One region of the Streptomyces sp. NBC_00390 genome, then DNA from elsewhere that is predicted to be linked to it. Evidence: riboswitches for the same ligand, from Rfam matches in the RefSeq annotation. Region 1 holds a riboswitch; the other holds the start of a gene.
The links. Region 1 has a riboswitch for glycine ahead of gcvT (glycine cleavage system aminomethyltransferase GcvT). Riboswitches for the same ligand answer to the same signal wherever they lie in the genome.
Positions count from the first base shown of each region.

Region 2: it holds a riboswitch for glycine, as region 1 does, so the genes downstream of both, gcvP (aminomethyl-transferring glycine dehydrogenase) here and gcvT (glycine cleavage system aminomethyltransferase GcvT) in region 1, are expected to answer to the same signal.

Region 1 is NZ_CP107945.1:2,654,845-2,658,280, forward strand. It holds gene OHS70_RS10955 (enhanced serine sensitivity protein SseB) at 1-626, opposite strand, end outside; gene OHS70_RS10960 (AAA family ATPase) at 938-1,606, opposite strand; glycine riboswitch at 1,786-1,883, shown strand; gene gcvT (glycine cleavage system aminomethyltransferase GcvT) at 2,032-3,147, shown strand; gene gcvH (glycine cleavage system protein GcvH) at 3,206-3,436, shown strand, end outside.
Region 2 is NZ_CP107945.1:7,131,785-7,135,220, reverse strand. It holds gene gcvP (aminomethyl-transferring glycine dehydrogenase) at 1-2,033, opposite strand, end outside; glycine riboswitch at 2,095-2,210, opposite strand; glycine riboswitch at 2,211-2,308, opposite strand; gene OHS70_RS31620 (PRC-barrel domain-containing protein) at 2,423-2,806, shown strand; gene OHS70_RS31615 (DNA polymerase IV) at 2,716-3,436, opposite strand, start outside.

The DNA.
Region 1 (3,436 bases):
GCGTTGCGGTCGGAGCCCTCGAAGGAGGAGAGCTGGACGCCGATGAACAGGACCGGCGGGTCCCCCTCGATGGAGGCGAGGGCACGGCGGGCGGTCAGGACGATTCCGGTCGCCTCGAACTCTCCGGCGGCAGCCGAGAGGAAGTCGACCGGCTCCTCCTGCCAGTCCGGCTCGAACAGCCGCACCCTGCCTCCGGTGGCAGGCCCCTCGAGCGGGGTACGTCCCGCCCGGCACAGCTCGGCGACGGCGGGCGGAGGCAGCGGGACGCCGACGGCGCCGCCGGGGTTCACGGCGATGCCGAGCTGCGGGGGCAGCCCGCGCGCGAATTCCCGGGCGGGCGCCACGGTGAAGGACATATGACTCCCGACGCAGGCGAAGAACTGCTGCTCGGAGCTGAAGACAGGGACGTAGGGGGCACCGTCGATCTCCACGGTGGGCAGATCGAGATTCGGGCTGTCGGGACCGCCGCCGCTCGGTAGCGGGACCCAGACATGGCTGCGGCCGAGCACCTCGACCAGCCGCCCTCCGGCCGCGGGGTTGCCCAGCGCGGCGCCGAGCACCTGTTCCAGCTCATTGCCCGGCCAGCCGCTGTACGGCTGCTGGTGGGTGTGCTCCGAAGTCTCCATGTGCGTGTCCTTCTCCCCCGGTCCTCCCCCGCACGTTCCGGGGTCGCGTCCCCGACGATAACGGGTCCCTCCCTGCCCACGGCGACCCGTCCGGGTGCCGGAAGGCCCCCGGACGGTCGCACCGGCCGAGGAGGCGTCGCGGCGCGGCGCGGCACGCAAGGCTTTCCCAGGGACCGACCGGGGCCGCGGTGGCCGGCTGAGAGCCCACCCCGCCCTGCGGGACCCGGGCCCGCGCACGATGCGTGCAGCACCGGCGGCACGTGGTGCCGCGGGCGGAGGCGACGGCGGCCTGACCGGCCCGGCCCGTCCGGCTACTCCTCGGTGAAGCCCAGCCGCGTCAGCCCCGCCGCCGCGGCGCGGTCCAGCAGCACCGCCGAGGCGCAGCCGGCCGGGAGCCGGCCCGATTCCGCGGCCGCGAGCAGACGGGCGACCGCCCGGCGGTGGCGGGCGAAGGCGTAGCCGGAGACGCCGCGCCCACGCTCACGCTGGCCCTCGCGGGCCACCCGCGGGGTGACATCGAGCAGTACGAGGTGCAGTCCGGTCCCCCGTCTGCGCACCTCGCGGGCGATCCAGCGCCGCACCCACGCCTGGGTGCCGCAGTCGTGGACGACCACGCTGCGGCCCGAGCGCAGTGCGCGCCGCAGGCCCGCGTAGTGGGCGATACGGACGAACGGCCGGTACACGGCGTACGGCAGCAGGCGGGGCATACGGGCGTCCCACCTGTCCCGGGTGTCCTGGGAGTCGATCCCGAGACCGCGTGCGGCCCGCTCGATCAGCGTGGACTTTCCGCTGCCGGGCAGACCGGAGACGATCACCACGTCACCGGCGGCGAAGACAAGGCTCTGCGGGCCGCGCCCCGATCGGTGCCTCAGGTCGCGCAGGACGGATGCACCCGCCTGCCCGCGGCCCCGGACGGGGACAGCCGGCTGAGCGGGTACTCCGGCCGACGTGGCGTATGCGCCGGACGGCTGCAAGGTCATCACCCTCCCCCATCTCGGGACACCCATCACCCTTGCCCATAAAGCGTAAAGAAATGGTAATGCCACTCAACCTATTTAAGGCGGCGCGACACGGGCGTCCTCACAGCCCGCTTCCCGGCCACCGCCCACTCTTCCCCGATGCGTGCAATGATGTGCGCGCCAACTGCATACCGGCCGCTTGAATCCGCGCGGGAGAGTCCCGGCCACCTGGTGTGGCGGGCGCCGAAGGAGCAAGATCCTCCCTTGAATCTCTCAGGCCCCGTACCGCGCGCGATGAGGCAGATCTGAAAAGCGAGCCGCTGTCGAGTGGCTCCACCCAAGGTGCAAGTCACGACTACCCGTACGCGGGGTCGGGGCGAACCTCTCAGGTTCCGATGACAGATGGGGAGGATTGTCCTCGCCGCCATGCCCTGGGAGCTTCATCCATGAGCAATGCCCCCCGTCTGACCGCTCTCGACGCCCTGCACCGCTCGCTGGGCGCGACCATGACCGACTTCGCGGGCTGGGACATGCCGCTGCGGTACGGCAGTGAGCGCGACGAGCACAACGCCGTCCGTACCAGGGCCGGTCTCTTCGACCTCTCCCACATGGGCGAGATCACCGTCACCGGCCCGCAGGCCGCCGCCCTCCTCGACTACGCGCTGGTCGGCAACATCGGCTCCGTCGGTGTCGGCCGCGCCCGCTACACGATGATCTGCCAGGAGAACGGCGGGATCGTCGACGACCTGATCGTCTACCGCCTCGGCGACAACGAGTACATGGTCGTCGCCAACGCGGGCAACGCGCAGATCGTCCTGGACGCCCTGACCGAGCGCGCCGAAGGCTTCGACGCCGAGGTCCGCGACGACCGTGACGCGTACGCGCTGATCGCCGTCCAGGGTCCCGAGTCCCCCGGCATCCTGAAGTCGCTGACCGACGCCGACCTGGACGGCCTGAAGTACTACGCGGGCCTGCCCGGCACGGTCGCCGGTGTGCCGGCACTGATCGCCCGTACGGGCTACACGGGCGAGGACGGCTTCGAGCTGTTCGTCGAGCCGCAGCACGCCGAGAAGCTGTGGCAGGCGCTGACCGAGGCGGGCGCCCCGGCCGGCCTGATCCCCTGCGGTCTCTCCTGCCGGGACACGCTGCGCCTGGAGGCGGGCATGCCGCTGTACGGGCATGAGCTGACCACCTCGCTGACCCCCTTCGACGCGGGGCTCGGCCGGGTCGTGAAGTTCGAGAAGAGCGGTGACTTCGTCGGCCGCGAGGCGCTGCAGGCCGCCGCCGAGCGCGCCGAGACCGACCCGCCGCGCAAGCTCGTCGGTCTGATCGCCGAGGGCCGCCGGGTCCCCCGAGCCGGCATGTCCGTGGTGGCCGGCGGCACGGTGGTCGGCGAGGTCACCTCGGGTGCCCCGAGCCCCACCCTCGGCAAGCCGATCGCCATCGCCTACGTGGACGCGGCCCACGCCGAGCCCGGTACGCCGGGCGTCGGTGTCGACATCCGCGGCACGCACGAGCCGTACGAGGTCGTGGCGCTGCCGTTCTACAAGCGCCAGAAGTGATCGTCCGCACCCTCTCTTCGTTCACCAGCACTCCCCCGCGTACAGGAGAATTCAGGTCATGAGCAACCCCCAGCAGCTGCGCTACAGCAAGGAGCACGAGTGGCTGTCGGCCGCCGAGGACGGCGTGTCGACGGTCGGCATCACGGAGCACGCGGCCAATGCGCTCGGCGACGTGGTGTACGTCCAGCTCCCCGAGGTCGGCGACACGGTCACCGCGGGTGACACCTGCGGAGAGCTGGAGTCCACCAAGTCGGTCAGCGACCTGTACTCGCCCGTCTCCGGTGAGGTC
Region 2 (3,436 bases), 4.5 Mb from region 1:
TGGCCGCCGGCCTCGTGCACCTGGGCGCAGATGTCGGCGACGTGCTCCTCGAACACACCGTGCGTGGACGGGTAGGTGATCATGAGCACCGAGAGTTCGTCGCGGAACTGCTCGATCTTGGCGCGCAGGTCCGCCACGTCGATCTCGCCGTCGTCGGCGGTCTTCACCACGACCACCTTCATCCCGGCCATCACCGCGCTGGCGGCGTTGGTGCCGTGCGCGGAGGACGGGATGAGGCAGACGGTGCGCTGGTCGTCGCCGTTGGCGCGGTGGTAGGCGCGTACGGCGAGGAGGCCGGCAAGCTCGCCCTGCGAACCGGCGTTCGGCTGGATGGACACCTTGTCGTAGCCCGTGACCTCGGAGAGACGCTCCTCCAGCTCACGGATCAGGGTGAGGTAGCCCTGTGCCTGCTCGACCGGCGCGAACGGGTGCATCTGGCCGAACTCCGGCCACGTCACCGGCTCCATCTCGGTGGTCGCGTTCAGCTTCATGGTGCAGGAGCCGAGCGGGATCATGCCGCGGTCCAGCGCGTAGTCACGATCGGCGAGGCGGCGCAGGTAGCGCAGCATCGCGGTCTCGGAGCGGTGCTGGTGGAAGACCGGGTGGGTGAGGACCTCGTCGCTGCGCAGCAGGCCGGCCGGCAGCGCGTCGGCGATCGCCGCGTCGAGCGCCTCGATGTCGCCCTGCACGCCGAAGGCGGCCCACACGGCGGTCAGCTGTGCCCGCCCGGTGGTCTCGTCACAGGCGATGGAGACGTGGTCGGCGTCCGCGAGGTGCAGGTTGACGCCGTTCTCGCGGGCGGCGGCCACGACATCGGCGGCCTTGCCCGGTACCCGGACGGTCAGCGTGTCGAAGTACGAGCCGTGCACGACCTCGACGCCGCCGGCGCGCAGTCCCTCGGCAAGGACGGCCGCGTAGCGGTGGGTGCGCAGGGCGATCGCCCTCAGGCCCTGCGGGCCGTGGTAGACGGCGTACATGCCTGCCATCACGGCGAGCAGCACCTGGGCGGTGCAGATGTTACTGGTGGCCTTCTCGCGGCGGATGTGCTGCTCGCGGGTCTGCAGGGCCAGGCGGTATGCCTTGTTGCCGTCCGCGTCCACGGAGACGCCGACGAGGCGGCCGGGGAGGCTGCGGGCGAACTTCTCGCGGACGGCCATGTAGCCGGCGTGCGGGCCGCCGAATCCCATCGGGACGCCGAAGCGCTGGGTGGTACCGACCGCGATGTCCGCACCGAGCTCACCCGGTGAGGTGAGCAGCGTCAGCGCCAGAAGGTCCGCCGCGACGGTGACGATCGCACCGATCCCGTGGGCCTGCTCGATGACCGGCCCCAGGTCCCGTACGGCACCGGAGGCGCCCGGGTACTGCAGCAGGACGCCGAAGACGCCTCGCTCGGCGATCTCGGCCGGGATGCCGTCGCTCAGGTCGGCGACGACGACCTCCACGCCGGTCGGCTCGGCGCGGGTCTCGATCACGGCGACGGTCTGCGGCAGAGTGTCCGCGTCGACCAGGAAGACGCCGTCCTTGACCTTGCCGACCCGACGGGCCAGCGACATGGCCTCGGCGGCCGCCGTCCCCTCGTCGAGGAGAGAGGCGCCGGAGGTGGGCAGACCGGTCAGATCGGCGACCACGGTCTGGAAGTTCAGCAGCGCCTCGAGACGGCCCTGGGAGATCTCCGGCTGGTACGGCGTGTAGGCGGTGTACCAGGCCGGGTTCTCCATGACGTTGCGCAGGATGACCGGCGGCGTGAAGGTGCCGTAGTACCCGAGTCCGATCATGGGAGCGAGGACCTGATTGCGGTCGGCGAGCGCCTGCAACTCGGCGAGCACCTCGGCCTCGGTACGGGCATCGGGGAGATCGAGCGCCTCCGCGCTCTTGATCACATCCGGGACCGCGGCGGCGGTCAGCTCGTCGAGCGACCCGTAACCGACCTGCGCCAGCATCTTCGCCTGGGCCTCGGCATCAGGGCCGATGTGGCGCTGTTCGAAGGGGGTGCCCCGCTCCAGCTGGGAAAGCGGAATCCGGTTGGCGGTCATATGGGAGGCCTCCTGGTCTTGAACGACCTGCGAGGGGCATCGCGGCACGGATGCCCGGACGGCCTCCCCCTCTGTCATCTCAACCTGAGAGTTTCACCGGACGCCCACGGGCCGTCCGGCTTTCACCGTCGGTGAGAGCGGATGCCGTCCGACACTCGCCCTGCTTTCCAGAGTGACCTCTCCCGTGCGGTACAGGGGCCTGAGAGATTCCGGGGAGGATTTGCTCCTTCGGCGCCGCCGGCACTTTCACCGGAGGACTCTCCCGCACAGGGTCAGCAGCCGCTAGCCAGCCTACCAGCGCGCCTCCTCGCCGATCGCTCAAGTGGCCGACACCCGAGATGTAGCCTTTCGTAGTCCTTACAGATCAATTGCGACCTGTTGGAGGGACCGTGCAGACCGACATCGATCCGCGCAGCCTGATCGGCCGCAAGGCGTTCGACCGCAACGGCACCAAGATCGGGACCGTCGACGAGGTGTATCTGGACGATGCCACAGGCGTACCCGAATGGGCGGCCGTGCGCACGGGCCTGTTCGGGCGCGATGCCTTCGTCCCGCTGGAGCCCAGCGAGGTCGTCGACAACACCCTCCGTGTCCCCTACGAGCGCGCACTGATCAAGGACGCACCCGACTTCGGCGTCGGCAGACACCTCTCGCCCGAGCAGGAACTTCAGCTCTACCACCACTACGGGCTCGACATCTCCTCTCCGCCCGAGACGCCCGCCCCCTCGTCGGGGGACCCGTCCTTCGGGCGGGTCTCCGGCCAGGAGGACTGAGCCGGCGCGGGCGACGCCACCAGCGGCAGCGGGTCCGACGGCTCCAGATCGGGGTCGTCGATCCGGAACGTGCGCACGCGTCCGGGCGCCGAGCCGGGCTCCTCGAAACGCACCGTGACCCGGCCTACGCCGCTGCCCTGGACCCAGCCCGCCCCGTACAGGGCGTGCCGCACATCATGTCCGGCCGCCCAGCGGCGCTCGGCGGGCAGCTCGGGCGCGCTCGCGCCGTGGTCCTGCCCCAGGCCCTCCGGCCGCCCGCCCTGCCCCCCAGCGGCCGCCTCGGACTCCTCCGGTGCGGCTCCCCCGTCGCCGTGGTCCTCGGCGGCGGCCTGGGCGAACAGGTCCTCCTGCGTGTAGTCCGTGAGCCCGGTGACGCCCACCCCGAGCAGTCGTACGCCTCCGGTGGTGTCCACGGCCTCCAGCAGCCGTCCTGCGGCCTCCCGCACCACTGCCGGATCGTCCGTCGGCCCGCGCAGCGTCTCCGAGCGCGTCAGCGTCGAGAAGTCGAACCGCCGCACCTTCAGCACGATGGTCCGTCCCGAGTGTCCGGACGCCCGCAGCCGGCGCACACAACGCTCCGCCAGCCGCTCGACCTCCATGCGCACCCGCACCCGGTCGTGCAGATCCACG